One region of the Endozoicomonas montiporae CL-33 genome, then DNA from elsewhere that is predicted to be linked to it. Evidence: riboswitches for the same ligand, from Rfam matches in the RefSeq annotation. Region 1 holds a riboswitch; the other holds the start of a gene.
What was found. Region 1 has a riboswitch for lysine ahead of EZMO1_RS09595 (Na+/H+ antiporter NhaC family protein). Riboswitches for the same ligand answer to the same signal wherever they lie in the genome.
Positions count from the first base shown of each region.

Region 1 (16,254 bases):
CCCGCCAGAACCGAAGCCAGCATGGGCAACATCATGGAGATTTCTGCGGCTGCCGCCATATCACCCGCGATAGGCAGCATAATACCAAAAGTCCCCCAGCTGGTACCGGTCGCGAAAGCCATGGCACCGGACACCAGAAACAGAATCATTGGCAGATAACCAGGCTCCAGAGAAGAACTGCTCACCAGTCCCGCCAGATAACGACCCGTCTCCAGAGAACTGATCACGTCCACCAGCATCCAGGCAAAGACCAGAATGTAAATTGCCGGCAGCATGGAACGAACACCTTCGATAATCGCCTTGCTCCATGCAGGACCGTCCAGATCGTGACGAACCATACGCACCATGGTCACCGCCAAGCCAATCAGACCACCGTAGACCAGAGAGTGAACGACGTCGGTGTTTTCAAAAGCGCCCAGAACAGAAAATGCTTCGCCTGCTTCAGACAATGCAGCGCCACCCGTCGCAATCAGAGAAGCAGTGGTAGCTACCACCAGAGTGACCACCGGAATCACCAGATCAGATACCGTTCCTTTAGAGCTTCGGCCCAGCTCAACACTGGCACCCGGAGGATTCCCCTTACGGGCATCATAAAGTTCACCAGCACGGGCACGACGTTCATGAGTGCGCATCGGGCCAACGTTCAGATCCATCCAGGCACTGCAGATCACCAGAGCCAGAGCAAACACGGCGTACAAATTCATTGGTACCATGGCAACAAAGGCAGAAATGGCACTGATATCCGTAATTTCATGGGTCGCCAGAATGGTACCAATCAGGGCGATAATATAGGCTCCCCAGCTGGACACTGGTGTAATAACACAGACAGGCGCTGCTGTAGAGTCAATCAGATAAGACAGTTTGGCACGAGACACGCCATGACGATCGGTCAAAGGGCGGCTGATATTACCCACAGCCAGACTGTTAAAGTAATCATCAATAAATATAATCACACCCAGCAGAACCGTCAGCAGCTGCGAGCCCTGACGGGTTTTTACCCGTGCACGGGCCCAGTCACCAAAGGCGCGGGCACCGCCGGAAATATCAATCAGGGTGGTAATCACACCCAACAGCATCAGAAACAGCAGAATGAAAACACTGTCTACATTGATGCCTTCCTCCCAGAAAACAGCAACAAAGCTTTTACCGATGTAGGTGAGAGAGTCCAGCGGGCTGTAGCCGGTGAGCAAAAGGGTACCGGTGAGAATACCCGCTCCCAGGGACAGAAGTACTTTACGGGTAAGAATCGCCAGCAAAATAGCGACAACCGGGGCGGTCAGAGATAATGGCGAATGACTAAAACTTAATAAATCCATAAAACTGATCTCGTAATAACAAGTCATTCCATAGGCCGTTATCCATAACAGACTGTTCAGTTGAACTTGCAGGTGTCAGATCAGGAGGCAGTTGGATGAGAAGCACGACGGGTTTGTTCATACTTCTATTTGCGTGACGCACTGATGGTTCAAACACCAGACCACGCAGACTTCCAGTAGCTCTCCACAGTTAAAAACCGTGACAGTAGTACACCTCTTCGATGCACCACCAGCGGACCGACATGACCATCGTATCCACTTCGGCACTTTTTCCTTTCATCCGGTTTACTGGCTGAAATGCTCAGACCAACGGAGTCACCCTACTCCGGATTACTATTAAAACAGTGCGCCTCTACTTTCTAGTTCAAGAGTTCTCGTTCAAGAGTACTCATTCAAGAGGATCACAGGCAGGGACGTAGCGACGGCTTCCTGCCACGTCACCCCTGATGGAAGACTATTATGCACAATGATCACAGCCTGACAACCGTGACCAGCACAAAAACTTCTCCCATTCCCTGAAATAGATCAATATTCTAGCAAAAGGTTCCGTAAATTAATGTTTTTCAAACACTTTTTAACTAAAAACCCCCGCCATACAGGATGACGGGGGATCAATAGTACAACTCATTTACCTTTACTGCTCAGCATAGCGACAGGCAAATCACTCCCATTCGATGGTCGCAGGCGGCTTACTGGAAACGTCGTATGTCACACGAGAGACATGCTCAATTTCGTTAATAATACGACCCGATACTTTTTCCAGCAGCTCATAAGGCAAATGCGCCCAGCGTGCGGTCATAAAGTCAATGGTCTCTACTGCTCGCAGAGCAATCACGTACTCGTAACGACGACCATCACCCACAACACCCACAGATTTCACCGGCAGGAATACCGCAAATGCCTGACTGGTCTTGTGATACCAGTCCGCCTTGCGCAGCTCTTCAATAAAGATGGCATCGGCACGACGGAGAATATCACAGTATTCCTTCTTCACCTCGCCCAGCACACGCACACCCAGACCTGGTCCCGGGAACGGATGACGGTAAACCATGTCGTACGGAAGACCCAGCTCCAGACCAATCTTGCGCACTTCGTCCTTAAACAGCTCACGCAGTGGCTCAACCAGCTCCATCTTCATGTCTTCCGGCAGACCACCCACATTGTGGTGAGACTTGATCACGTGCGCTTTGCCGCTTTCTGCACCAGCCGACTCAATCACGTCCGGATAGATGGTACCCTGCGCCAGAAAATCAACACCATTCAGAGCCGTTGCCTGCTCATCAAACACCTCAATAAAAGTGTTACCGATGATCTTGCGCTTGGCTTCCGGCTCATCCACACCTTTCAGCTTGCCCAGGAACAGATCTTCAGAATCCGCACGAATCACGCGCACACCCATGTTTTCCGCGAACATGGACATCACCTGATCGCCTTCGTTCAGGCGCAGCAGACCATTATCAACAAATACACAGACCAGCTGATCACCAATCGCCTTGTGCAACAGTGCCGCCACAACGCTGGAATCCACACCGCCAGACAGACCCAGCAGTACCTGCTTGTCACCTACCTGCTCACGCACACGGGCAATAGCGTCTTCAATAATCTGACCCGGTGTCCACAGCTTTTCACAACCGGCAATATCCACCACGAAACGCTCAAGGATGCGATGACCCTGCTTGGTATGGGTCACTTCAGGGTGGAACTGAATGCCATAGAACTGTTTTTCTTCACAGGACATAGCTGCAATCGGGCAGGATTCAGTAGAAGCGGCCAGCGCAAAGCCTTCCGGCAACTGGCTGACCTTGTCTCCATGACTCATCCATACATCCAGACTCAGACGGCCGTGATCACAGATATGGTCTTCAATGCCATCAAACAGACGACTCTTTTCCTCCAGCGTCACCTGGGCATAACCAAACTCACGCAGATTGGAGGTCGATACTTTACCGCCCATCTGTTCAGCCATGGTCTGCATACCGTAGCAGACACCCAGAACCGGCACGCCCAGATCAAAAACAACGTCTGGCGCCCGAGGGGAATCATCACCGGTCACCGATTCCGGGCCACCGGACAGAATGACAGCCTTAGGAGCGAATTCGCGAATTTTCTGTTCATTCATATCGCACGGATGCAATTCACAGTAAACACCGATTTCACGCACTCGACGGGCAATCAGCTGCGTATACTGGGAACCGAAATCCAGAATCAGAATTCGTTCAGCGTGAATATCCTTAGACATTGCGTTAGACATTGCGTTAGACATAGTCTTCTCAAAACAGCCTTGGGCAAAAGAAAATGACTGCAAACAGCCAATCATTTCCAACATTTATATGGAAACTAAAAGCAGAACAGCCGGAATAAATCCGACTGTTCTTTAATGTATTCAACTGAAGTCAGCCAACACGATAGTTCGGTGCTTCTTTGGTAATCGTCACGTCGTGTACATGAGATTCCTTCATACCGGCATTGGTCACCCGGACAAATTCCGGCACCGTGCGCATGGTCAGCATATCGGCAGAACCGGTGTAACCCATTGCTGCACGCAGACCACCCACCATCTGGTGAATAATGGCATTCAGCGGGCCTTTGTAGGGCACACGACCTTCAATACCTTCCGGCACCAGTTTTTCTGTGCCGTCTTCCGTGCTCTGGAAATAACGGTCACTGGAGCCTGAAGCCTGAGCCATGGCACCGAGTGAACCCATACCACGGTAAGCCTTATAGCTTCGACCCTGAAACAGCTCAACTTCGCCCGGCGCTTCTTCCGTACCGGCCAGCATACTGCCCAGCATCACCGTACCGGCACCGGCCACAATCGCCTTGGCAAGATCACCGGAGAAACGGATACCACCGTCTGCAATGACCGGAATATCAGTACCTTTCAGAGCCTCAACGACATTGGCGACTGCGGAAATCTGCGGCACTCCGATACCGGTTACAATTCGGGTGGTACAGATAGAACCCGGACCAATACCCACTTTGACGCCATCGGCTCCGGCTTCAGCCAGCGCCAGTGCTGCTGCACCCGTAGCGATGTTACCGCCGATCACCTGAACGTGCGGGTAAGTCTCCTTGACCCAGCGAACGCGATCAATGACACCTTTGGAGTGACCGTGGGCCGTATCAACAATGACCACATCAACACCCGCTTCAACCAACGCAGCAACACGCTCCGGTGTTTCCGGCCCGGTACCTACAGCAGCACCGACACGCAGCTGACCATGGTCATCTTTACTGGCGAGAGGATAGTCTTGTGCTTTCTTGATGTCTTTAACGGTCATCATGCCGACCAGGCCAAAGCTTTCATCAACGACCAGCACTTTTTCAATGCGGTGTTTGTGCAATAACTTGCGCACTGTTTCCTGATCTGTGCCTTCTACAACCGTCACCAGACGGTCTTTAGGGGTCATGATCTGGGACACAATTTTGTCCAGATTAGAGACAAAACGAACGTCACGGCTGGTTACAATACCCACCAGGTCGTCACCGTCCAGCACTGGTACACCGGAAATCTTGTGCTTCCCGGTCAATTCCAGCAAATCACGCACCGTGGCTGAAGAATCAATAGTGATCGGGTCTTTCACCACACCACTTTCATGCTTCTTAACCTTGCGAACTTCATGCGCCTGCTGCTCAACGGTCATATTCTTGTGAATAATACCAATACCGCCTTCCTGAGCCATGGCAATCGCCAGACGAGCTTCAGTCACTGTATCCATAGCAGCAGAGATCAGAGGAATATTCAGCTCAATGTCACGGGTCAGACGGGTTTTAAGAGAAACATCATTCGGGAGGACTTCGGAATAACCTGGCAAAAGCAGGACATCATCGAAGGTGAGGGCTTCTTGGGCAATTCTCAGCATTACCTGTTACCGATCCAGTACGTTGATAAAAATCGCGGATAAAATTTCTGGGATCCTACCGCAGTCCGCATTCCTATCAAACGCAGAATACCTTGAAATTATTCGAATGCCAATACAAAAAAACCGCAACTTCTCGGTTGCGGTTTTTGCAGAATATGTAATTTTCTCTTTATTATCAGAGTATTACATCACAATACCGGAGATCACAAAGCCAGCGATCACGGAGAAGATGATCGACATCAGACCCGGCAGCATAAAGCTGTGGTTGAACACATACTTACCGATCTTGGTGGTTCCGGTGCTATCAAAGTCGATGGAAGCAATGATCGGACCGTAGTTAGGCACAAAGAAGTAACCGTTTACCGCAGGGAACATAGCAATCAAAGCACCCGCTGGCAGACCCAGAGCCACACCCAGAGGCATCAGGGTACCGGTGGTGGCGCCCTGACTGTTCACCATCACAGACAGTACAAACAGTGCGATAGCAAAGGCCCATGGGTACATGCTGACCATTTCGCCGATGCCGGACTTCAGCATAGCGTCGTGGGCACCGAAGAAGGTGTCACCCAACCAGGCGATACCGAAAATCGCGATAACCGCACGCATACCAGCGATGAATACATCACCACGGGTCACATCAGCAACATTGATACCGCAGAACGCCACCATGGCCGCACCGGCACACAGCATAATGATTTCAATGGTGTGAGCCATACCCATGCGGGCACCGGACTCAAATACAGGACGCAGGGACGGGAACGCACCCATTACCACTACAGATACAGCCGCCAGCAGGAAGATCGCCACAGACTTCTTGGCACCCGGCTTCAGTTCTTTAACCAGATCACCAGACTCTTCTTCCATCTTGGCGCGGAACGCAGGATCCTGCATACGCTTCTGGAATTCAGGGTCATCTTTCAGCTCTTTACCCAGCTTGTTGGTCACCAGCGCCGCCAGCCCCAGACCGATCACCGTCGAAGGAATGGTGATACCGAGAATAGTCGCCAGGGTCACGCCCTCAAAACCACTCAGGAAGCCCAGCATGGCAACAGTCGCCGCCGCAATCGGGCTGGCAACAATACCCACCTGGGAAGCAATAACCGCCATGGACAGTGGACGCTCAGGACGAACACCAGTACGACGGGATACTTCAGCAATCACCGGCAGTACAGAGTAAGCTACGTGACCCGTACCGGCAAACATGGTGAATACATAAGTCACCGCAGGTGCCATAAAGGTGATACGCTTAGGATTCTTACGCAGAATTTTTTCAGCGACCTGAACCAGATAATCCAGACCACCCGCAGCCTGCATACACGCAGCAGCAGACACCACAGCAACAATCATCAGCATAACGTCAATCGGCGGGCTGGTTGGCTGCAGACCGAAGACGAAACTCAGAATGGCAAGACCCACACCACCCATCAAACCAAGACCCACACCACCAATGCGGGCACCGATCAGAATACAGGCCAGAACGACCAGAAGTTGCACAAGAAACATAACAATCCTTAACAGGAAACTAAAAAACAGTTAACGTCTGAATTGTAAGCATTACGTATTAATTAACATATTAGTGATAACGTATTAATTATTAGGTAATTTCCGTTGCTTTTCAGTGATATAGACGGAAATACGAAGACATTTTCAAACACCACCAAGCCTGAGCCGAATAATGCGCGGTCAAAACTTATACAATTTTTCTGACGACTCATTCTCACAATCGTCAACACATCGCCCACTGACTGTCACAGAACTGAACAGTCGTAGTCGCCGCATGCTGGAAACGCATTTCGGCAATGTTCGCGTTGAAGGCGAACTGTCGGCACTGGCACGCCCACGTTCCGGACACTGGTACTTCACTTTAAAAGATGCCAATGCGCAGATACGCTGCGCCATGTTTAAAAACCGAAACAGCGGCCTGAAATTCTCGCCAACTGAAGGCATGCAACTGCTTCTGAGAGGAAGGGTCAGCCTGTACGAAGGGCGCGGCGACTACCAGCTGATTGTGGATCACTTGGAAGAAGCAGGTGCCGGAGCCCTGCAACGGGCTTTTGAAGCATTGAAAACCAAACTGGCCGACGAAGGGCTGTTCAGCGCAGAACGCAAAAGAGAGATTCCGGCACTACCCCGCCATATCGGCGTAGTCACCTCGCCCACCGGAGCAGCCATTAAAGACATAGTGGCGGTACTTAAACGACGCTTTCCTGCCATTAAGATCACCATCATTCCTGCTGCGGTTCAGGGCAAAGGTGCTGCCCGAGAGATCGTTGATGCCATCACTCTGGCAAACCGGATGCCCAACCTTGATGTATTGATTGTGGGCAGAGGCGGCGGATCACTGGAAGATCTCTGGCCTTTTAATGAAGAAGCTGTTGCCAGAGCCATAGCCGGTAGCCAACTTCCGGTTGTCAGCGCCATCGGACATGAAATTGATTTTACTATTGCCGATTTTGTTGCTGATTACCGGGCACCCACACCTTCAGCCGCCGCAGAAATTCTTAGCCCTGACCGACAGGAGTGGCTGCACAAACTGGATATGCTGCATCGCAAACTCAACATCCATATTCAGCACAAGCTGCAATCCACCAGCCAGTCACTGGACAGCATCAGCCTGCGCCTGAGGCACCCGGGTGAACGGCTGCGAGAACACCACCAACGCCTGAACGACCTTGAAATACGATTGCATCAGGGTATGAGAATTTCACTGCAACAGCAGTCCGGACAGGCTCAACAGCTACAAAACCGGTTATTTCAACAATCCCCGGACAGATTACTCGAACAGATAAGACATCGCACTGAACAAGCATCAGAAAACCTGCAACATCTGGTGCAACAAAAGCTGGAACGCCGCAATCACCAGCTACAACAACTATCAGGACATTTGAACGCTGTCAGCCCGCTTGCCACGCTTTCAAGGGGTTACTCAATCGTACAGAAGGATGAAGGCATCATCACAACGGCAGACTCACTCAAGCCGGGAGATCAGATCACTGCCCGCTTCAGCTCAGGCTCAGCAGCCTGTACGGTGGACACACTTTATCCAGAAATATCAGAAACCTGAAGCCAGCACTTAAAAGGAAGAACCCCAAAACCAGAAAGACCGCGATTGATTCGCGGCCTTTCTGGTTACAGCAACAGTCTGTTTTCTATCGGTAATGAACAGCAATCCATAGAGAATCCTGATCCGGGTCGGTCCACTCCACCCGATGTCGCAAATGCGCAGGCAGGTATAGAGTATCGCCGGGAGCCAAACGAATCAGCTCTGGCTTTCCTTCTATTTTTATTGCCGCAGCACCGGTCAGAAGAACCACCCATTCGTGCCTCTCCTGATCATACCAATCGCCCTCAGGCGTCACATGCCCTCTGGAAACAATGCGTTCAATCGTTACGTCTTTACCTTCAGCCAGCACCTCGATAAATTCCTGAGGTAGTGACCGGGGAACATTGTTAAACAGATTCATTGTCATCTCCAGAAAGCACTTGCCAACCTTTACTCTAAAACATCAAGGCTTCAGGACGTACCTTTTCTGCGCGACTGCACCTTCTTCTTTTTCTTGTTCAGCTTTTTCTCACTGACTTCAATGGTACGGCGCTTATGGGTCACCTTGCGGCCTTCACCGGTATTCTTGCGATGCTCGCGCTTGCGATCCTCGTACGGGTTCTCACTGGTGCGGAACTCAATACGAATCGGTGTTCCCATGATTTTCAGTACTTTACGGAAGGTATTTTCCAGATAACGTTTATAAGACGCTGGCACTTCTTCCGTCTGGTTGCCGTGAATGATGATCGTTGGCGGATTCATCGCACCGGCATGACAGTAACGCAGTTTGATTCGACGGTTACGCACCATGGGCGGTTGATGAATCTTCACCGCATCTTCCAGAATACGGGTCAGTTGATTAGTGGACAGCTTGCGGGTAGCACACTCATAAGCTTCATCAATGGACTCGTAAAGGTGACCCACATTGGTACCGTGGAGCGCAGAGATCATATGAATCCGGGCAAAGTTGATGAACTCAAGGCGACGTGAAAGCTCTTCCTTCACCCGCTTGCGTTCTTCTTCCTTCATACCGTCCCACTTGTTGACCGCAATCACAACGGCACGACCGGCATCCAGAACAAAGCCCAGCATATGCAGGTCCTGTTCCACAATACCTTCACGGGCATCCACCACCAGTACGACCACGTTGGCATCTTCAATGGCTTTCAGGGTTTTGACCACCGAGAACTTCTCGGCAATCTCATGCACCTTGCCACGACGACGCACACCGGCCGTATCAATCAGCGTGTACTCCTGACCAAACCGCTCGTAAGGAATATAAACGCTGTCCCGGGTAGTACCGGCCTGATCGTAAACCACCACCCGGTCTTCACCCAGCAGACGGTTAACCAGTGTGGATTTACCCACATTCGGACGACCGACAATACCAATCTTGATGCCGCGAGCTTTTACGGTTTCCGCTTCGTATTCTTCATCAAACTCTTCAGGGTTGAGCGCCTTGTTTTCTTCCAGTACGCCATCAATCATGCCGCGCACGCCACGACCATGAACCGCAGCGATATGGAACGCTTCACCAAAACCCAGTACGGCAAAATCGGTCTCAGCCTGATCGGCATCGATGCTGTCAGTTTTATTCAACACCAGGTGGTAGCGTTTGTTCTGTTTGCGCAAATGATCCGCAATCATTTCATCAGCAGCGGTCAAACCTGCACGGGCATCCACCAGGAACAAGACAATGTCCGCTTCCCGAATAGCCGCCAGAGACTGCTCAGCCATAACAGAATCAATACCTTCCTCATCACCACTGATACCGCCGGTATCAACAACAATATAAGGACTGGCACCGATTTTACCTTCACCGTATTTGCGGTCGCGGGTCAGACCGGCAACATTGGCTACCAGCGCATCACGGGAGCGCGTCAGACGATTAAACAGGGTGGACTTACCGACATTAGGGCGCCCCACCAGAGCAATAACAGGAACCATACTTCTCTTACCATAAACGTTGCCAGATGACTTTCTGACTACGAGCTTTTCGGACTTCAGGCTATTCGGACATTAAACTATTCGAACACCAAGCCACGCTCCGAAAGCTTCTGAACAGAAAACCATCAGGCAACATTTCAATAGAAACAACAACGCAAGTACAGTGACTTTCGCAGCTGTTTTAAAAACACAAAACGGGCTGAACCTGTTCAGGATTCAGCCCGATGAGAGACAAACAACCGGAACCAGCTGATTCCGGTTATAAATTATTTTAGAAGCTACTTACGATAGCTACTTTTGAGCAAAGGCATACAGCTTGCCTTTAGCATCCAGCACCAGCAACAGATTCCCGGCAGAGACTGGCTGCGACCTGATCGCAGTACCCACCTTATAGCGGCCTGCCATACTGCCATCCACCTGGGACAGGAGGTGCACGTAGCCATCCAGATCGCCCACTGCAACATAGCTGCTGTAAGCTGCCGGCGCACTCACCTGACGATACTCCAGCTGATCCTGACGCCAGCCAACCGCACCGGTTCGCTGATCAATGGAGCTGACATAGCTGTCCTGATCCGTCAGGTACAGAGAGCCAAAACCGGAAGACATCGGCTTGTAACTGGAAATCTCACGATTCCAGCGCACCCTGCCACTGTACATATCCAGTGCAGCCGCATTACCCTGATAGCTGACCATAAATACGTTATCACCCACAATCAGCGGCGATGCATTAATATCAACCATTCGTTCCAGTTCCGAGGAACCCTTAGGTAATGCCACCTTGCTGGCCCAGAGCGGCGTGCCGTCTTCAATGCGATACGCCCGGGCTTCACCACTGTGGAACCCGGCAAACACCGCACCACTTTCAATCCGTGGCGAGCTGGAACCCCTTAATGTCAGAGCAGGCTGCAGATTCTCCTGCGTCCAGACAATCTCGCCGGTCTCAGCGTTAATCGCCGATACGGTGTCATCAATGCTCTGCACAATAACCGTATTGCCACTCATCTGAGGGATCGAAATCACTTCACTGCTAACACGGGTTTCCCAGAGGTCGCTACCATCTTCAGCACTCAGAGCCAGAACCCGGCCATCGAGCGTACCCAGCAGCAGCATGCCCTGCATGGCATTGATACCACCACCTACCTGAACGCCCAGCTTGCGGTTCCAGACCCGTTTGCCTGATTCCAATTCCAGCGCGGTAACGGTTCCATTAGCACCAGCGGTGTAAATGACATCACCAAACACGGAAGGCAACAGCTGTTCATAGCTGTCTCTGACACCTTCACCGATGTTATGGGACCAGACCTGCTTCATTTCGACACTGGCTTCAAAGCTGGTCAGGGGTTTGGGGGTACGCACCTCCTCGTCATCCTTGGAGAACATACCACAGGCTGTCAAACCCACTGACAGAGTAACCACCATCAGCGACCTGAAAAACCGTTCCATGCATTAGCCCTCTTGTACGTTAGCTGCCAGATCGTCCAGTTTAAATTGCAGTATTGGCAGGGACTCGCCATGATCACGAGCCGCATCCAGCGCTTTCTGGTATGCATCGCGTGCCTGATCCAGCTGACCCAGAGCCACGTAAGCATCACCACGAACACCTTCAACAGTCGCTACAAAGGCCTCGTCCGCTTTTGCCTTGGCAAGAACATCCAGAGCCGCCTGAGCATGTTCGTCACCCTGACCCAGAATGACACGAGCCAGACGGGCACGAGCCACCTGCTCTACCTCAGCTTCAGGCTTGTTATTCAACACCCACTCCAGAGAGGCGCGTGCCGAGTCCAGATCATTCTCCAGCACCTGTTGCTGCGCCTGAATCATGGTGGCAAACGACGCGTAACGTGTACCGCTGTAGTCATCCTGAAGGCTGCTGACCACATGAGTCATCGTGCTCTTCTGATCTTCAGACAGCGTTTGAGCCATCTGACCAGCCTGTGTGGCCTCCAACAGATTCTGGTACAGGGCAGATGCGGCAGAAGCCGTTTCATACTGATGCTTCTGGTAACCCTTGTAACCAAAAATAACCGCCATGGTAATCGCCACACCATAAACGGCTGGCTTACCGTATTCAGACCAGACGCGTTTAAGCAGCTCAATTTCTTCTTCGTCAGTACGGTTCACACTCTTACTCCTGAGAAACCTTTTCTAATCATCTTAACTGTCGGGCAACGTGCCACATCAAACAGCAGATGTCAGGGTTATTTTGCCTGCAGATACTCAATCGCTGCATTCACGTCCATCGTTTGCTGAGGCTCGTCACTGTTCAGTGGTTTAACGGTGACTGAATGGTTCGCCAGCTCGTCCTCACCAATAATCAGGGCAATATCAGCGCCACTACTATAAGCACGCTTCATCTGTCCTTTGAAACCACCGCCGCAGTTCACCTGCATGCGCAGTTCCGGCAAGCCATTGCGAAGGGTTTCCAACATTGGCATGGCACGCCCGCTAACGCCTTCACCACGGGTCACCACTGCAACATCAATGGTTTTACTGACACTGTCCGGAATCAGATTCAGGGTTTCCAGCAACAGCACCAGGCGTTCGATACCCATGGCAAAACCTACCGCAGGCGTTGGCTTACCACCCAGCAACTCAACCAGAGCGTCGTAGCGCCCGCCGCCACAGACGGTGCCCTGAGCGCCCAGACTGTCTGTAATCCATTCAAACACGGTTCGACTGTAGTAATCCAGCCCTCTCACCAGCGTCGGGTTGACGACGTATTGAACACCGGCAGCATCAAGAATGCTTTTCAGGGTTTCAAAGTGCTCTCTGGACTCGTCATCAAGATAGTCCTGCAATACAGGCGCATCTTTTACGATCTCCTGAGTACGTGCATCTTTGCTATCCAGAATGCGCATCGGATTGATGCTCAGGCGACGCTGACTGTCTTCATCCAGTTCAGATTCGTAGCGGCTCAGGTATTCAACCAGAGCGGTACGATAGGCCTTACGCGCTTCCAGCGTCCCCAGCGTATTCAACTCTAGCCGAACATGCTCAGTCAATCCCAGTTCTTTCCAGAAGCGGGCAGTGAGAAGAATCAGTTCAGCATCAATATCTGCGCCGGCCATGCCAAAGGTTTCAACACTAAACTGATGAAATTGACGATAGCGACCTTTTTGAGGACGCTCATAGCGGAACATCGGACCTGACGTCCACATGCGTTGAACCTGATTATAAAGCAGCCCGTGTTCTATCGCCGCTCTCACACAACTGGCGGTTGATTCCGGGCGTAAAGAAAGACTTTCACCGTTGCGATCATTAAAGGTGTACATCTCTTTTTCTATGACATCGGTGCCAGCACCAATACCACGGCAGAACAGATCAGTGGGCTCAACGATCGGCATACGAACTTCACTGTAGCCATAATGGGCCATCAGCTGCCGAAACTTACCTTCAAGATACTGCCATGCCGGACTCTGACCTGGCAGGAGATCGTTCATGCCACGAATAGCTTTCAGTTGCTTTGCCAACTTCTGACGTCCTCTCAATCCTCAACTATGCCAACCAGACAGGCCGGTCGGACAAAGGGAGCAACTATAACGGTTCCGGCTTAATGATAACAGTCAAAATACTGATTAACCGGCATCTTCAGAGCCAAGCACCAGACTGACCACATTACGACCCGGTTCCGAGGCCTTCACCTCAACCGGTTCACCATTGAAAGTTACCGACTGCACACCCGCCACGTTACCAAACCGAACCTGAATGGTATCAGGCACTTCCAGATCCAGACTGGAACCCGCTTTCTGCACATCGGTATAGAGACTTTTACCCGCCATATCACGCACCTGAATCCAGCAATCCTCAATAAAGCGAATCACCAGATGCGTCATACCCGGCAGTGCCGGTTCCACAGGAGGAACAATTGCTTGTGCTGTAGTCTCAACCGGATTAACAGTCTCAACCGGGTTAACGACTTCCTGAACCGGAGCCTCTGACGCAACGACCTCTGCAGGAACTATTTCGTCTTGACGAGTATCAGCCACGGGCTCACCCAGGTCATCAGGCATCAGAACAGCAGGGTCTGGCTCAGTCACCTGAGGCAAAATCTCTGGCTCGACAGCCACAGGCTGAAGAGCAGCAGTATCAGGCAGCGATGGGGCTACAAGTTCTGCAACGTCCGTTTCCGAAGCCGCATCGGTGCGTCCTCCGCCCCAGTTGTAATAACTAAAAGCTACCACCAGCAGAATGGAAACAATACTGACCACTCCACCAACACTCACCACCGGCGATACATGGCGGCGAATTTCTACATCCTTCCCCTCGGAAAGCCTGGGGGTTTCCTTACCGTTGTCACCGGTAAACTGATCGAAGTGATGGATAATTTCATCCGCATCAAGCTCTACCAGTCGGGCATAACTTCGCAGGTACCCCCGGGCGAACATCAGCCCCGGCAGTTTATCGAAAGCATTCTGATCAATAGCAACAATATAAGATGCAGGAATTTTGAGGAGGTCCGCCACCTCTTCCGGTGTCAGCCCTTTTATCTCACGGGATCGTTGTAGCCTCTCACCGGGAGACAGGGTACCTCTTTCTTCTGCCTGAGCGGATTTTTGATCGTGCGCCGACTGAATATCGGCATTTACTGTTTCATCCAAGAGGCTTTCGCTTTCTGTTTCGGTCTTTGCTTCTAATAAGTCAGTAGTCATAACTGCTTCGACTCCGGGAATCCCACCCCGCTTTTGAGTTGGGATAATAACGCTGCAGCTCATCAGCATAACGGGCTGCTGCGCTGTTGTCGCCGTTAGCTCTTGCCAGCCTGATTCCCAGCTGCAGGCTACGCTCATTTTGCGACGACATTGTGACAAATGTCTGATAATGCTCCCAGGCCAGAGGGTACTGTCCCTGTTCATAGAAAAGAGACGCCAGCTCAAGCCTGGCCCTGGGTAAATTGGCATTCAGTTTCAGGGATTTTTCAAAATTCTGCCGAGCCCTGTCGCGCTGCCCCTGCTGCAGTGCAACCAGCCCCATATTCTCGAAAACGCGACTGCGCTGAGGATAGCGGACATCATCTCCAGCCAGTGTAAACTGACGGTAAGCTTCGCTCAAACGGTTCTGACTGAAAAGAAATGCACCATAGTTGTTGTGTATTTCAGAAGAGCCGGAACTGAGAGAAAGCGCCTTGCGGAACGATTGTTCTGCCAACCTGTTCTCGCCCTGAAGCTGATAGACGAGAGCAAACATAGCATGTACATCAGACGAACCTGGTTGAATTTCCAAAGCCCGGTTCAACGGCTTAATGGCATTCTCCGTATACCCTTCCTGCACATAGCCTCTGGCGAGATCAATATAGCTACGCACAGCCTGATTTTCATCCGTCTGCCGGCCACCTGTTGACACACAACCGGTTAATACAACCGCCAGCATTGCACACATGAAAGCTGAACAAGGCTTCCTTCTTGCAGTCATGCTACTCCCCTGATTATTAGTATTGCCCGCAAAAGACAGTGCAACCTTATTGAGAAAGAGCACTGCCTTATCAGGGCTTATTCAGGCTTCCAGCTGCCTTGCTTCAATATAGCGCTGGCTTCGGCGTGTTCGGTCATTCACCTGTCCCACCAGCTGACCACAGGCAGCATCAATATCATCCCCACGGGTTTTGCGTACCGTTGTATTAAAACCGGCAGCCTGCATTCTTTCCTGAAAACGACGAACCGCATTATTGCTGGGTCGGTCGTAACCGGAATGAGGGAATGGATTAAAGGGTATCAGATTCAGCTTGCAGGGCACATCTTTCAACAACTCAATCAGCTGTTCGGCTTGCTCAGGCTGATCATTCACACCTGCCAGCAAGGTATACTCAATCGTCACCACACGACGGTTGTCCGGTAGTGAATTCATGTAAAAATCAATAGCATCCATCAATTGAGCCAACGGATACTTCTTATTGATCGGAACCAGCACATTACGAAGTTCGTCGTTGGGTGCATGCAGCGATACCGCGAGTGACACATCGGTCACTTCACCCAGCTTGCGCAGCATGGGCACCACACCGGAAGTACTCAGTGTCACCCGACGCTTGGAAAGACCATAACCAAAGTCATCCATCATCAGATTCATGGCATCGACCACATTATCGAAGTTC
Region 1 covers NZ_CP013251.1:2,079,228-2,095,481, reverse strand. Annotated here, with positions in the region: gene EZMO1_RS09595 (Na+/H+ antiporter NhaC family protein) at 1-1,316, opposite strand, end outside; lysine riboswitch at 1,486-1,679, opposite strand; gene guaA (glutamine-hydrolyzing GMP synthase) at 1,978-3,555, opposite strand; gene guaB (IMP dehydrogenase) at 3,710-5,179, opposite strand; gene EZMO1_RS09580 (anaerobic C4-dicarboxylate transporter family protein) at 5,363-6,682, opposite strand; gene xseA (exodeoxyribonuclease VII large subunit) at 6,855-8,243, shown strand; gene EZMO1_RS09570 (cupin domain-containing protein) at 8,329-8,643, opposite strand; gene der (ribosome biogenesis GTPase Der) at 8,694-10,169, opposite strand; gene bamB (outer membrane protein assembly factor BamB) at 10,461-11,612, opposite strand; gene EZMO1_RS09555 (YfgM family protein) at 11,616-12,290, opposite strand; gene hisS (histidine--tRNA ligase) at 12,368-13,639, opposite strand; gene EZMO1_RS09545 (helix-turn-helix domain-containing protein) at 13,745-14,818, opposite strand; gene pilW (type IV pilus biogenesis/stability protein PilW) at 14,808-15,578, opposite strand; gene rlmN (dual-specificity RNA methyltransferase RlmN) at 15,660-16,254, opposite strand, start outside.

Region 2 (16,254 bases), 1.9 Mb from region 1:
AGTCACTGCTACCCGGACACCGGATTGATTGATGTCACTCCAATGCCGGTATTTATCCAAATACTTTTTTTGCGTAACCGGCACAGTCCCCACAGAAAAGTAACTGTCTGAAAAGCCAGCGACTGTCGCACGCTTCATATTTTTAGAAGCACTGGTGGTCATATCGTATTTATTGGCCTTAAGACCATTAACCAGCGTTTTCCAGTCAGCAGGAACCAGCTTAAGCTCTACGCCCATATCCTTTGCCAGCTCTCTGGCCAGATCAATATCAAAGCCCTGATACTGGTTTGTTGCCGGATTTCTTACCGTCATCGGATCCCAGTCACCGGTGGTTCCCACCCGTAACTCACCACTCTTGAGAATGGACTGGAGCTTGGAGCTGGCATGGGTCATCCCCGTCCACAGTGCTGATGTCAGAACCAGAAAAGCAGAAAATGCTGCCAGTCGAGATGTCTTTTTTCCCTTGAACATATAAAGCGTTTCTCTTGTTATTCATTTCGCTTCAAGGGGAACACCCTAACGTAAAACAGCAATAAAGTCTGCGTCTGTATGTCAGGTTCGGCTTTCACACACAAAACCGTTATGCTTAACCACCATAAAAACTCTAATAAACGGCTGGAGTAGTCTTTTGAAGCCAGTAGCCTTTCGGTTCAAAGCAAGCATAACTCTTCTGACCATTCTGCTGAACGGTTGCAGCAGTGATTACGAGTGGGGCTGGCATGTCCTGTCCCCGCAAACGGAGACGGGAAGGATCAATCTTGGCTTCCTGATGGATGGATTTCTTTTCACCCTTGGTATCAGCCTGATGGCGTTTGTGCTTGCCATGCTGGTCGGGCTGTTGATTGCACTGCCGGGACTTTCGACTCTGAAAGGTTTGCGGTTAATTAACCGCTTCTATGTTGAAACTCTGCGTTCTATTCCGGTTCTGGTGATGATTCTGTGGATCTACTATGGGCTGCCCATTGTAACGGGCATTGAGTTACCTGCCTTTGCGGCAGCTGTGGTGGCCCTTGCTCTGTGTGAAAGTGCCTTTCATGCCGAAATTTTCCGGGGCGGAATACAGGCCGTCAACCCGGGGCAGTTTGAAGCAGCTGATAGTCTTGGGCTGTCGTATGTCAGAAAAATGCAGCTGATCGTTCTGCCTCAGGCTATTCGCAACATGCTGCCACCTTTGGCAAACCAGTTCGTCTATATGCTGAAAATGTCTTCTCTGGCATCAGTCATCGGTGTTCAGGAGCTAACCCGACGTGCCAATGAGCTTCAGGTTTCGGAATATCGAGCCATGGAAATCTATTCGTTTCTGGTGCTGGAGTATCTGCTGCTGGTATTACTTTTCTCGTTTCTTGCCAGAAAGCTGGAAAGACGTATGCAGAAATCCAGCTGAAGACGGCAGGCAGAACACAATATCTGCCTCGATCATCGCTGCTTTAGGAAGGGTGGGGCCAGTAACGTAAATGCACTTCACTGCACAATTCTTCAGCCACTGGACCAATCAACTCTACAGACTGATGGCAGGTCGAAAAGACTTCCTGCCCGGAAATACCAATGCCCGGCCCGGCGATCTGACTTAACACTTCAGCACTGCCACCATAAACCACTTTTCGAATACCTGCCCAGTAAATAGCTCCGGCACACATGGCGCAAGGCTCAGTGCTGGTATAAAGCGTGCATTCGCGCAAAATGTCCGGAGCCAACTGATGGCTGGCATGGCTGACCAGATTCAGCTCCGCATGCCGGGTCGCATCATTTTCAGAAATGATGGTATTTTCTGCCTCTAACAACACCTTGCCATTATGCACCAGCAAGGCTCCAAAAGGGTGATTGCCTGACTCCATTGCGCGGTTTGCCAGCTCGACAGTTCGGGAAATATAGCGGCTGTGCTCACTCATAAGGTTCTACTCAGTCAATTGCAAAACGTGAATCGATCCTGATTGAGTTTAGCCCTGATTTTCAGACACTCTGGCTGGCAGTTCCACTTTCTTTGGCTTCAACGCAATCGTATTGCCCACCGCTATAAAGGCAACGCCGGACAAAGCTGTCAAACTCCACTCATAACCTTCCACCAGCGAAGACAGGCAAAGAGCGACCACCGGAAAAACCACATCTATAAAAGCAGCCCGATCCGCACCGATTTTGCGAATCAGCACAATGTAAGATGACAGGGCACCGACTGAGCCAAAGACGGCAAGATAAATCAGCGAGCAGATATACTCTGAAGAAACACTGAATTCCGGCTTAATGCCCTGAGCCAGTGCAATGAGCGCCACGGTCAGAGAACCATACAGCATGTTCAGCGTAATGGATGGCAACATCGGCAGGTTATCTTCTTCGTTGCGTTCGCAGGCAACACAGCCAATCGACAGTACCAGAGAGGCTATAAGTGCTTGCACTATACCTTTGCCGGAAGCATCAAATACCGATTGAACAGTCAGCTCAGGTAGCATCACCAGTAACACTCCAAAACTGCCCAGAACACCACCTGTCACCACTTTTGCCTCAACGGGCTTCGCCAGCCATAAACGCCGGATGATGACATTGAAGTACAAGACACTGGTGCTCAACACGGCCGTCAGCCCGCTGCTGATGTATCGTTCACTCTCATACACCAGCCAGTATGATATGCCACACAGGCAAGCCCCCTGAAAGAACAGACGTAAATGCTGGGCCATGCTGAAACGTGGAAAGCCGGTTCGCAGGCAGCAGTAAGACGCCAGCAAAACGGACGCCAGAAGAAAGCGGTAAAACACCGACCATAGACTGCTAACCCCTAACTGAAAGGTAATGGCAAACCAGGTTGACCCCCAGATCAGGGAACAAAGTGAAAACAACAAAACAGGATTCATGGTCCGATCTCAAATATTACCCGGGATCTGACTCCTCCCAAGGTAGATTGACTGAAGTCTTAAAGACTCCCTGCCGTAGAGAAAGTTCCATAAAGAAAAAAATCTTTATCTGCCTGAACGGTCAGATATCAAGGTGACGTTTTTGGCCATCCATACCAAAAAGCCATGTCTGTTTTAGCGGTGATATTAATGTGATTTAACACTTGTTTACCTGATAGCGGCTACTACACTTTTGCTGCAATTTATATCGGGTTTCAGCACTCTATCAACATGAAAGATAAATCACTTTTATTTAAAGCGGCATTCACTCTCATACTGGGCTCAATGCAGGCATTTGCCAAACCAACATCGCCTGTGCCTACGCCTAGCACTCCCACATAGGGACGACATTAAGCGAAAGGCCTTGGCAAATAAGGCCTGCAGATAGGCTCACAGGTGACAAGTCTTGCAAGGGCTTTCGCTCAGGTCGCATTATATGGCTCAACAGCAAAGTTCATGTTTATCCCAGTCATAGCTGTAGGCCTTGATTACCAAAGGATTGCTCTTAATGTCGTCCCTATGAGCACTCCCATACAAACTACAGTTGCCTTGCAGGCATTAACGACGAAGTTAGACTACTATCAAGAAAAAGTCAGAGATGAAAATTATAATACATTCCGAATCATGACATGCGGTGAAAATCACCTGCATCACCGATCTGATTTAAGCACCAGACTACTACGATATACTTTTGATTCAAGAGCATCTTCAGGCTCTGATGACAGCGACTACAACCAGACTGCATTTTTAATGAACTACCAGGGAGCAAGCTCCGGGGTATCAAGTTAGCTCTTGAGTAGTTCGCAGCAAGCTGCGGGGAATTAGACCCAAGGCTTCGCATTAAATTTTCATCAGCCCCAGATATACGTTTTCCAAAACCAGAATATCCAAACTTCAGAAAGGACATTCGTTATCCTAAGGCAGTGAGCTTTATCCCTGATCCGAATGCAGACTCACAAAACGCCCCATTAACAGCAGCCGAGACTGAAGTTTTGGAAATCATCCTGCTTCCACCCAGAGTTTCAAAGAACAAACCCGTCGATAAACTCCATATCACACAAGTACGACCCTGATTTCAGAGTCACTGGCTTCTGCCTGATGGCAGAAACTCTGAGTCCTGTCAGTGCAGTGAAGGGGTCACCTCTGACTGATGTGCCGTTGGCCCCGTCTCTCCCTGAAAAATCACCTGCAGTTCATGACATTCGTTTAAAAGCCACTTCTTAGCTTCCACGGTCATATCCAGAAAATCGTAAAACTGGTCGTAGGTGACACCTTTGGTGGTAATCAGGGCATCACTGGACACCAACAGTGCGCCGCCGTTATCCATGATTTCCATAAACAGTTTCATGGTGGGCAACGAAGCATTAAACCGCCCCAGCTCTGCATTCAGCTTCATGACCGAAGACAGCTTCAAATCCATTTCCGTACTGAACAAAATGCCATAAGGTTCGATAAACAGGCGACTGTCCAGAATACCATCCAGCTGCTGCAAAGCCGAAATATGCAGGCCATCGCATTTGTCACACATCCAGAACTCATAACCGGCCTGTCTCAGCCAGGCTTCAATCTGTGCGACGTCCGGTATTAAAAGTTCATGCATGCAACAGCGTCCTGTAAATGGGGTAAATCAGAAGGCGCAGACCATACCTGATTTTACCGGCTCAGGCGATAGCAAAAATAACCGTCCCAGATATCACGCTCTTCTAAACAGCTGGCTTTTTAATCATCTTTTTTGAACGTAAAATCGCCCGGTTTGATCTGAATTCTGTTAGACTGCGCGCCCAGATTATGTAAAAAGGCTTTGCTATGCGTTTTCTGGATCAAGTCCGTGCTGCTGTTCGCAAAAACAACTCCCTCGTTTGCGTTGGCCTCGACCCTCTGCCTGAAAAATTCCCGGCTCATATTCAAGAGCTGAACCAGTCTATTTTCGAGTTCAACAAGTACATCATTGATGCCACGCACGATCTGGTCTGTGCCTACAAGCCTCAGGTGGCCCATTACCATGCCCGCGGAGCTGAAGACCAACTGCAGATGACCATTGAATACATCAAGGATAACTATCCCGATATTCCGGTCATTCTTGACTCTAAACGGGGCGATATCGGCAGTACTGCCGATCAGTACGCCACTGAAGCCTTTGAGCGCTATGGTGCCGACGCCGTCACCATTAACCCTTATATGGGTATTGATACCGTAGAGCCATTTACCCGCTACGAAGAGAAAGGCACCATTTTGCTGTGCCGCACTTCCAACCCGGGTGCAGGTGCTATTCAAAACCTGAAGGTAGGCGACCAGTTCCTTTACGAAGTGATCGCTGAAACCGCCATGAAAGACTGGAACCACCATAACAACATCATGCTGGTTGTCGGGGCTACTAACCCGGATGAATTGAAGCGTATCCGGGCAATCACCGGTGATATGACCTTCCTGGTGCCAGGTCTTGGCGCCCAGGGCGGTGACGTGGAAGCGACGGTTAAAAGCGGCCTGAACAGTCAGGGCGAAGGTATTATTGTTAACTCTTCCCGCGGCATTATTTACGCTGGTAATGATGAGAACTTCGCAGAAGCGGCTCGGGCAGCAGCCATTGAGCTGCGTGATCAGGTAAACCAGTACCGATAACAATTCGCTACAGTCCGGAACTCTGCCGGTTTCGGGCTGTCTGCTACGATGTACCTCAATTTGGTGAAGATACGGAATTCGGATTATGCGTCGATTACAAAGCCTTTTTGACAAAAACAAACAGTGGTCAGCTTCCGTCCGCCAGAAAGAACCGGACTTTTTTGAAAAGCTTTCACAACAGCAGGCTCCCGAGTACCTGTGGATTGGTTGTTCTGACAGCCGAGTTCCTGCTAACCAGATCACCGACCTGCTGCCCGGCGACCTGTTTGTGCATCGCAATGTTGCAAACCAGGTGATTCACAGCGATCTGAACTGTCTGTCTGTTATTCAGTACGCAGTGGACTATCTGAACGTCAAGCACATTATTGTCTGTGGCCACTATGGCTGTGGCGGTGTTGTTGAAGCCACCAAGAACAGCAAGCTGGGCATGATCGACAACTGGTTACGTCACGTTCAGGATGTTAAGCACAAGCACAAGAAAGCGCTGGATCGCATTGCCAGTGACGAGAGTCTGTTCAACCGCATGTGTGAACTGAATGTTCTGGAGCAGGTCGTGAATGTGTGCCAGACCACCGTTGTTCGGGATGCCTGGGATCGCGGACAGGAACTCGCAGTACACAGCTGGATTTACGGCCTTAATGATGGTTTGCTCAGGGATCTCGGTATGTGCGTGACAGCCCCAGAGGAACTGGAATCACTGTACAGTGAATCTGTTGCTTCTATTGTTGATAAAATCGACTGTTGATAAAATCGACGCTGACAGTTAATAAGCGTTGCACTCCCCCATAAACGGCTGTGCCATAAACGTTATCGCACAGCCAGCCTTTACCTCTTCATCCTTTAGCCGTTTTTTTGGTTTATCCCTGCTTAACTTGCTACTCTGTATCCTCAGCAGCTCGTTGCTCAGTTGACTGAAAGCCAATAAAAAAAGAGGAACACAGCCCATGGAGACTGAAAAATATCCTGCCTTGATGCGTCTCATGCACTGGCTCATGGCCATTACCATTCTGGGTCTGATTGGAAGTGGCTGGTTCATGGCAAGTCTGGATCCTGAAGTCGCAACCTACAAATACGATATCTACTTCTGGCACAAATCGTTTGGCGTATTGGCTATGCTGCTGATTGTTGCACGCATCGCCATTCGTCTTTCAAGCAAACATCCAGGCATTACTGAAAGCCTGCCTTCATTCGATAAAGCACTGGCAAAGCTTGCTCATCTGTCTTTGTACCTGTTAATGATCGCAGTACCCGTCAGCGGTATGCTTATGTCAGAATTTGGCGGCAAGCCCATTCCTTTCTTTGGATTGCTAACCCTGCCTGAAGTGATTGAAAACAATAAAGAGATGGCCGGCACTCTGCACAGCATTCACATTTTTATCCCTTACGTATTGCTGGGGATTATTGCTCTGCACGTTCTCGGGGTACTCAAGCATCGCTTTATGGATTCCCCTGAGCACGATTCTTTGAAGAAGATGCTTTAGCCAAGCGCAGCCGGATCATACTCCGGCTGATTAAAAAGAATGCTCTGATAGCAATAAGCCGGAGAAATCTCCGGCTTATTTAACCCTAAAAGTAATCACTAACTTACTTTTTGCCACTGAGATCCACGACCTTTGCCTATTGGCTCCAGCCGCCCCTGTTCACGCAACCCCTGAATCACTTTCTTCACCAGTTCACGACTGACAGTAGGAATCTGCAGGCAGATATCCGCCACAGAGAACGGCTCTTCCCGCTCTTCAATGGCCACCGTAATTAACTGCGATTTTGGTGCCCGGCTGCTTTGCCCCTGCAATGCTTCAACACGCACTTCCAGCTCATCATAAGCCTGGATCAATGCATCAAGAAAGAAGTTGATCCATGGCATAGGGTTATGCGTGCCTTCATGCCAGCCTTTAACGCTACGCTGCAGTGCATCAAAATAAGCTTCCTGATTGCGGGCAAAAATGCGTTCCATACTGATGAATCGTCCAGCCTGATAGCCATTCAGAGACAGCATAATCAGTGCCAGCAAACGGGCAATACGGCCATTGCCATCGCTGAAAGGATGGATACAGAGAAAGTCCAATACGGCACAGCTGACTACCAGCAATGGTTCAACCGTTCGATCCAGAGCACCGTGATACAACTCAACCGTCTTCTGCATAGCGGCAGCAGTCTCTGCCGCTGGAACCGTGCGGTAAAGTACACCTTTTCTGGTACCCGAAGCATCACGCTCGACAATGTCTTTATTGGTCGCTTTCCAGCGTCCGCCTTCATGGGGCAGATAACTGTAAAGCAAGGCATGTAACTGACTGATCAGACTTACAGAAAGATTGGTGTGCTCTGCCGGGTCAACCACCAAATCCAGCACATCATGGTAACCGGCTACCTGACGCTCGACAGGGGTACGCGGGCGAATTTCCTGTAACACCAGTTTGCGAATAATCTCCCGTGGCGCGAGAATATTATCCAGACTGTTGCCGTATTCCACCGACTCCAGTGTTGCCACCTGACGCAATGTATCAAGCACTTCGGGCTGTTGACGAATCACCAGCGGCTGACGCCCGAGAAACTCTCCAAGCCTGCGAAAACGAGCCAGCTGGGAAGCCGTAAAGCGGTATTCAGATAAACGTTCCAGAGTATTCATACATCGAACTCAGTAGCACTCTTTGTGCATAACGGACTGTGCATAACGGATAATATGAGCATAACGGATAATTATCGTTTAACGATCTTAAAAAATAGATCAGAAACTCAATAATAACCAATAAATTCAATAAGCTCCAGAACAAGAATAGAAAACAGCGAAATTGTGTATTAAAAAGGTAATTTAGTTTCTATGGTGTTTTCGTGTGTAAATATTCAACCACGTTTTGAGCCCAGCCAAAGCGCACCACCAGATCAGAAAAACGTTTATCCAGCGATGCCTTTAACAACAGTTTTTTGCCACTGACAGGGTGTCTGACCTCCATTTCAACACAGGCCAGCAGCAGCCGGTCTGCACCAAAGTGCGTTGCAAAGTAACGGTTATGATTGCCTTTACCGTGTTTTGCATCCCCTATAATCGGGTGGGCAATGTGCTTCATGTGACGACGAATCTGATGCTTGCGCCCGGTTCGGGGCCGGCATTCAACCAATGAGTAACGACTTTGTGGATAACGATCGATCGCCACGGGTATTTCAACCGTCGCCAGACGAGTGAATTCGGTGATGGCTTCCTGAGCCGGTTTGTCTGTACGCGCTTTACGATCCGTCATTTTATCCAGCTCTTCTTTCAGGGCATGTTCAACCGTGCCGTACTCCGGCGCATAACCACGCACAACCGTAAGATATTTCTTACTCACACGGTTTGATTCAAACTGCTGTCCCATCTGTCTGGCTATTTCGGAAGACAGGGCAAACAGTAAAACACCGGATGTCGGTTTATCCAGCCGATGCAATGGGTAAACCCGTTGCCCGATCTGATTCCTGACTTCCTGCAGGGCAAAACGGGTTTCATGCCGATCAATCATGGATCGGTGCACCAGCAACCCGGAAGGCTTATTCACAGCAACCAGTTCATCATCCTGATAAAGGATTTCCAGAGGTTCATAGGTTTTTTCAGATACTGCCTTTGTTACGCCTTCATTCATCATTGCCGGACATTCGTTACTCATTCAAAGGGGCGCACGTTACGTATTTGCGACCCGATCAGCAAGCGAATCTCTGATAAACTTGGCGATTTATCAGCAACAGCAATTTGTCATGTCAACGTTATACACCGTTTGCAAAGCCTCCGGCACAGAGGCTGAGAAGGTCGGAACCATGGCTTTCAGCATGGAATCAGAGCTCTGGGAAGGCAACACCGGAGGGCTGGATAAGCAGGCATTTATCAACGCTGCCGAAACACTGCTTTCCGGATCAGGCTTCTGGGCACTGTTGGCTAAGGATCACACCGGTGAAACCGTGGGAGTAATGACGCTCAGCGAGTGTGCAGCGCTTTATGCGGGCGGCCATTTCGGTGAAATTATGGAAATGTACATTGAACCGGAGCATCGTTCTGCCGGAGTGGGCGCAATGCTGATTGATGCGGCCAGAGACTTCGCTAAAAGCAAAGGCTGGCCGTTTCTGGAAGTCGGTTCCCCTGAGCAACCCAAGTGGGCAAGAACCCTGTCATTCTACAAACGACAGGGGTTCAGGGAGATAGGACCAAGACTGGAACTGGCTCTTTGGTGACGTCCTAATGACTTTCTTTCTAATAACTTTTTAATAGCCAGGAACGAAACCGCCCTGACTGCCCAATCCGGGGAACGCCTGACCAATGTTCAGCGTTCTCCTTCCGCGCAAACCCTCTTCAGACTGAACCTGAATAAGCAGCTGAATGTTCTGTACGGAATAGAAAAAGCGTACTGAGCCATCTTCGCCGATCATTTGATCGGCTACCTTCCGGTCATTCACGGTTTTAACCACAACGCGACCAGCCATGACTTTAGAACCATCCGGATAGTAACTTTCCACTTTGACATCACCCGACGGAGAAGCACTGACAACAATGGACAAAGGAAATTTTGCCTGCTGCTTTTCCAGCATCTGACAACCCGCCATAAGAAACAGTAACGACAGAACCGTAATCCGTTTCAGCATTCTATACACCTTCTTATACCAAGTCGTTTAATTTTCGGAGACTCACATGACTTCAAGGTCAGCCAGATCGGCACGCATCAGGTCTTCTCTGCCCAGATCGAAACCCGCTACCGCTATATGCACCTGAAACCAGCGACGCAGCTGCTCCGCATTGCGCTCCTTCGGCCAGCGTGCAGTGTCTTCTTCCCATGCCGACAGCTCATTCTCCATCATATCGCGGGCGTGCTGATCAATAATGATGTTCAGGTCTTCCTCGGTATCCTGTTCATCCAGAAGATAAGCGCCCCCTTCCAGAGACCAGTCTTCAGGCAAATCAGCGCCAAGTGACTTAGCCCAGTCGATAAAGGGTTGGGCTGGTTTGAGGTTAACGACACAACGGTTTACAAACTTCACAATGAAATTCCTTGGGACTAAAACAGCAAATTAACTGCCCCAAGGTTAACGTCTGAAGCATACGCAGGCCAATTTAAAATCAGGCTGTCGATTCTGTGCTGTTTCCGAGTTCAGCAGGGTAGTCTTCTTCTTGTTCTCTGCCTTCCATTGCTTGCCGGTAATGTCCACTGCCTTTCCAGAAAAAGAACGCTCCCAACACCACTGTCACCAGACTCCAGGCCAGAGCGTAACGAATTGACTCTGCGCCATAAGTATCAACGAAAGCATCACTCAATACACCAATCAGGAAAGGGCCAAACCCCATACCCAGAAGGTTAAAAGCAAGCAGTAATAACGCTGAAGCCTGCGCCCGACATTCAGGAGGGGTCAGGTTCTGTGCCGCCGCATAAGTTGGTCCAACCCAGAAACCTGCCAACAGGGTGGAACACATCATAAACAGGATGGCCACCGGAACATTTTTACCCAGAATGGCTACGGTGTCGGTTTCCGGCCAGAGAATAAAACCCATCAGGAAAGGCAACGACAACAGAATACTGATAGCCGGAAACCTCAACTGCCACACAGGGTTTCTGGCAGCCATCCGGTCACAGATGTAGCCACCCAATACGGCACCGATGCCTCCACAAAAAGCTCCGACAAGGCCTAGGTATAACCCTGCTTCTACAATGCTGATGCCGTGTATACGAATCAGAAAACTGGGCGCCCAGGCACCAAGACCAAAAGCCGAAATAGCCGTTACACCAATGGCCAGACTGATATAGCTGAAGGTTGGCATTTTATAAAGCTGCTTCACGGTTCCCCAGAGTGAGTCTTTTGCATCAGGCTGAGGTTTGATGTCACGAACCGGCTCTCGAACGGTAAAATATAAGATGGGTGCCAGCAACAATCCCGGCAAACCAAATACAACGAATACCACACGCCAGCCATAAGCATCGGCAATCATGGCTCCACCAAACAAACCGACCAGAACACCGACATGGGGAGCCGCAGAGTAAATACCCAGCGCCAGTGAACGTTTTTCCTGTGGAAAATAATCCGACAACAATGACTGTGAAGGCGGAGTACCGCCAGCTTTGCCCACTCCGACACCAATTCTGAGCAGGGCCATCTGCCAGAAATTAGCCGCCATACCACATAAAGCCGTAATAGCACTCCAGAGAGTAATAGAGATCGTCAGCACATTACGTCTTGACCATTTATCTGCCAAACGGGCAACCGGCACACCCAGCGATGCATAGAAAATGGCAAACGCAAAACCCGACAACAATCCCATCTGGGTATCAGAAGCACCAAACTCATTCTTGATAGGCTCAATGAGAATGGTCATAACCTGACGATCAACGAAGTTGAAAACATAGGCGATAAACAACACTGCCAGTACATAGTAGCGGTAAGGGTTAGAGTATGAATTCTGCGACATATTATTCTCTTTATTAGTGTCACGGGCTGAATTAGTCTATCGTCAACCTGTCCTTTCTCCATTACATAAACAGATTATATAAGACAGCCTGAAACGTTATTTCTTGACTTGTTAGACAGAATTCATCTAGCATTTTCCATCGTCGTATATTGCGACATGTAGAGGCGCATCGCCTATCAGTAACTCAGTCGAGGTAGACAGCCAATGACGTTGAGTGAAAGGATTCGATGCCGAAGTGCACTGGGCGTCATCCCATTGTGCTGGGGTTGTATTAAACAGGTACAACACTGCCATAGTAACTCCGCCAGGAAGGCAGACATTGAAATTTACTATGGAGCGCTACTGAAGGATGGTATACAACTATTTGCGTGTATACCCCAGTCAGGTTTTAACCTGTCCTGCGGCAGCAGCCTCCATCGTACAAAAAACTAAAGAAGTATTCGATGGCTCTTGATACTTATATAAACTACGCTGATTCAGCGCTTTCTCTGCTACCGCCAGTGTTGGCGATTACATTGGCCATAGTGACACGTAAGGTGTTGCTTTCTCTGGGCCTTGGTATTCTGAGCGGTATTCTTCTGTTATCTGATTTCTCCCTCAGCGCCACGGTGTCTGACACCTTCAGCCGTGTCACCGCACTGGTCTGGTCCGATGGCGCACTGGAAACCTGGAACCTTTACACCATTGGCTTTCTGCTAACTGTGGGTGTCTTGATGGCTCTGGTGTCTGTTTCGGGTGGCACCCGGGCGTTTGGTCACTGGGCACGAAAGCGAATTCAAAATGGTCGTGATGCCAAGCTGGTAACCATCATGCTGGGCGCAGTGATCTTTATCGACGATTACTTCAATGCTCTGCTGGTCGGCAATGTTGCCCGCCCTGTCACTGATCAGTACGGCGTTTCCCGTGAAAAGCTGGCTTACTGCATTGATTCCACATCTGCGCCTGTGTGTGTGGTATCCCCGATTTCCACTTGGGGTGCGTACATCATCTCTCTGCTGGTAGGCATTATTGCTATTCACGGATTGGACGGTAGCAGCGCGCTCAGCGTATTCGTTCAGATGATTCCAATGAACTTTTATGCCATCTTTGCCTTACTGCTGCTGTTGTGTGTAGTCGTCTTTAATCTGGATATCGGACCAATGGCTGCTGCAGAACAACGGGCAGCACAGGGGCAACTCTGGAACCCGGGCAAAGGTCTGCCTGCCGGCGAAGAAGTTGGTCTGCCAGAATTGGAAAATGGTCGGGTTGCGAACCTGATTGCACCATTAACAATGTTGATTGCGCTGGTTGTCGGCCTGATGCTTTATTCTGGTGGTGACGCACTGGCCGCTGATGGTCAAAGCTTCTCGTTGATTGGTGCACTGGAAAATGCTGCGGGCTCCTGGTCCATGTTTGCAGCTGGACTGACGACAGCTATCGTATCCACCATCTGGTTTGCTGCTCAGGGCGTTACCGGTTCTGATCTGCTGCTGGCGATTCGCACCGGCATAAAGTCCATGATGCCTGCCGTTTATATTCTATTGATGGCCTGGACTATTGCCGGTGTTATCTCTGACATGGGAACGGGTAGCTATCTGGCAAGTCTGGCTGAAGGCAACCTGCCAGTTGCTGTTGTACCTGCTCTGATTTTTGTACTGAGTGCCTTTGCTGCTCTGTCAACCGGTACCAGCTACGGCACCTTTGCCATTATGCTGCCCATTGCGGCAAACCTTGCAGGCGCTCTGGACGCCAGCCTGATGCTGCCAAGTATGGCTGCCGTATTGGCCGGAGGTGTATTCGGTGATCATTGTTCACCGATCTCTGATACTACAATCTTGTCGTCTACAGGTTCTGGCTGCCACCACATCGATCACGTGGCAACCCAGCTGCCCTACGCTGTGATTGCCGCTGTGATTGCCATCGCCAGTTACCTGGCACTGGGTGTGACAGGTTCTATTATTGCCGGATTACTGTGCGGACTGGTGCTTCTGGCATTGACCGTTGCCGTACTGACTCGTCGGAGCACAAGTCAGCAGCCACAGTCGGCTTGATGTCGCCTTTCTCAAGTTAAGATGGCCGGGCTCTTTAGCCCGGCTTTTAATACTCTCTCAGACATACTGCCCGGCACAATGTCCGGACGCCCAGGCCCACTGAAAATTAAAACCACCCAGATGGCCTGTCACATCCAACACTTCACCGATAAAAAACAGATTTGACTGAAGCCGGCTTTCAAAGGTTTTGGAAGAGACTTTATCGGTTGATACTCCACCTAAGGTCACTTCGGCTTTTTTATACCCTTCGGTGCCACTCGGGATTAGTTCCCACTCTTCCAAAGCCTCTGCCAGCTGTTCCAGTTCAGCGTGACTGTAGTGATTCATTGTCTTATGACCACTTTCAGTCATCAGTCGCAGCTTCCCATGCTGACATAAAGCCTGAGCCAGTCGTTTAGTCATATGTTGAGAAATAATAGTGTAGGTTGCAGCCCTAGGTCGTTGTTCCTGTGATTCCTTTAACCAGTCATAAATAGCCATACCCGGTAACCAGTTTATTGAAACCTTGTCGCCTTCATTCCAGTAAGAAGACACTTGAAGAATAGCTGGCCCGCTGACGCCACGATGGGTAATCAACAGATTTTCACGGAAAGACTGTCCATTACAACTGGCAATCACTTCAGCACTGACACCGGACAGTTCAGCAAAGTGATCCAGCCATTTTTTTGGCATGGTGAAAGGCACGAGGGCAGGGCGCACAGGAATCAGCTCATGTCCAAACCGTTCAGCCACTTCATAGCCAAAGCCGGTTGCTCCCATGGTGGGAAAAGAAAGACCGCCTGTTGCTATGACCAGTGACTGGCAGACAAATTCGCTCAGTGTCGTATTTAATTGGTAAACAGGTGCTTCGCCATGCTGTTGGCATTTAATCTGTTCAATTTTGGTTTTCGTGCGAATAGTCACACCAGCATCGCGGCACTCGCTGACCAGTAAATCAACAATCTGCTGTGAGCGATCATCACAAAATAACTGGCCCAGAGTCTTTTCATGCCAGGCAACCTGGTACTTATCCACAAGTGCCTGAAAATCCCACTGCGTGTAACGGGAGAGGGCGGATTTACAGAAATGTGCATTTCCGGAAAGGTAATTGGCAGGCTCTGTGTACATATTGGTAAAGTTACAACGCCCACCGCCAGAGATAATGATCTTCTTGCCAATCTTGTTGGCATGATCCAGAACCAGCACATTTCGGCCTCGTTTGCCTGCCGTCAGGGCGCACATCAAACCGGACGCACCCGCGCCAATAATGATGACATCGTATTCAGACAACAGAGCTTTTGATTGAGGCATATCGTTTTACATTCCGCTTACAGCTAAGGCTGCGGACTATATACAACAAGCTGTTAGAAACCAAGGAGCATAAACCCTTGCCAGCCGCCGGTTTTCCAAGCCATTGAACGTTCAGGGTGTTTTGGGAAAAACATCATCCAAAACAAAATATTCCAGTGTTTTTCCTTTGGAAAGAGACACTTCCAGCATTTTGCTGGCAACCTGTTTACCCGTAATCGGTCGATATTTACGCAGAAAAGTCAGTTTACATAAAACCGGCATGATGTAAGCTGCAATGCCTTCTCCGGTTCTTGTTTCTTTACGTTTACCCGTCAGAAGAGAAGGTTGAAAAATACTGACTCGTTTAAAGGGGAGTTGTTTAACCTGTTCTTCCAACTCGCCTTTCATTTTCATGTATGCAGCGGAACTCTTGGCATTTGCGCCACTGGAACTGACCAGCAAATAGTGTGAAACATTATTTTTAGCAGCTAGTTGTGCAATCTGCAACTGATAGTCGTAATCTATGCGTCGTTGAGCTGCAATGGAACCTGCCTGTTTTCTGGTTGTTCCAAGACAAGAAAACAGCATATCACCTTTGATCAAATCTGCGTGTTGATCCAACTGTTCAAAATTGATGATGTGATTCTGATGTTTATCTGACTCTATATCTAGAGACCTTCGGGTCACGGTTACCACCTTGTCAAAGCCATCACTTCGAATCAGCTGTTTAACCAGCTCTTCTCCCACCAAACCTGTTGCACCAACAACAACTGCTGTTTTTGCCATGACTACCTCTTATTGTTTCAAGATGGCGTAATTTATATGACAGAACAAATCTATAATACAAATTTGCTGAGTAAAAATGAGAGGATTTACAGATAATGACCCCTTTGGAAATGGCGAACCTTTACTTCCAACTATCGAATGAAAGTAACTTTGGGGAAATCAAAAAACTGTTTGATGACAGCTCTACATTCAGATCAGGAACAGGTGAACTCTTTTTGGGTGTTGATAACATCATGCCTATGCAAAAGACTTA
Region 2 covers NZ_CP013251.1:190,885-207,138, reverse strand. Annotated here, with positions in the region: gene EZMO1_RS00980 (transporter substrate-binding domain-containing protein) at 1-471, opposite strand, end outside; gene EZMO1_RS00975 (amino acid ABC transporter permease) at 629-1,384, shown strand; gene EZMO1_RS00970 (nucleoside deaminase) at 1,428-1,889, opposite strand; gene EZMO1_RS00965 (DMT family transporter) at 1,938-2,843, opposite strand; gene EZMO1_RS00955 (YbjN domain-containing protein) at 4,003-4,482, opposite strand; gene pyrF (orotidine-5'-phosphate decarboxylase) at 4,689-5,501, shown strand; gene can (carbonate dehydratase) at 5,587-6,246, shown strand; gene EZMO1_RS00935 (cytochrome b) at 6,446-6,982, shown strand; gene EZMO1_RS00930 (Fic family protein) at 7,081-8,127, opposite strand; gene truC (tRNA pseudouridine(65) synthase TruC) at 8,318-9,136, opposite strand; gene EZMO1_RS00920 (GNAT family N-acetyltransferase) at 9,195-9,695, shown strand; gene EZMO1_RS00915 (hypothetical protein) at 9,726-10,103, opposite strand; gene EZMO1_RS00910 (hypothetical protein) at 10,146-10,496, opposite strand; gene EZMO1_RS00905 (spinster family MFS transporter) at 10,576-11,916, opposite strand; lysine riboswitch at 12,068-12,266, shown strand; gene EZMO1_RS00900 (Na+/H+ antiporter NhaC family protein) at 12,360-13,946, shown strand; gene EZMO1_RS00895 (BaiN/RdsA family NAD(P)/FAD-dependent oxidoreductase) at 14,004-15,236, opposite strand; gene EZMO1_RS00890 (NAD(P)H-binding protein) at 15,348-16,001, opposite strand; gene EZMO1_RS00885 (hypothetical protein) at 16,097-16,254, shown strand, end outside.
Region 2: it holds a riboswitch for lysine, as region 1 does, so the genes downstream of both, EZMO1_RS00900 (Na+/H+ antiporter NhaC family protein) here and EZMO1_RS09595 (Na+/H+ antiporter NhaC family protein) in region 1, are expected to answer to the same signal.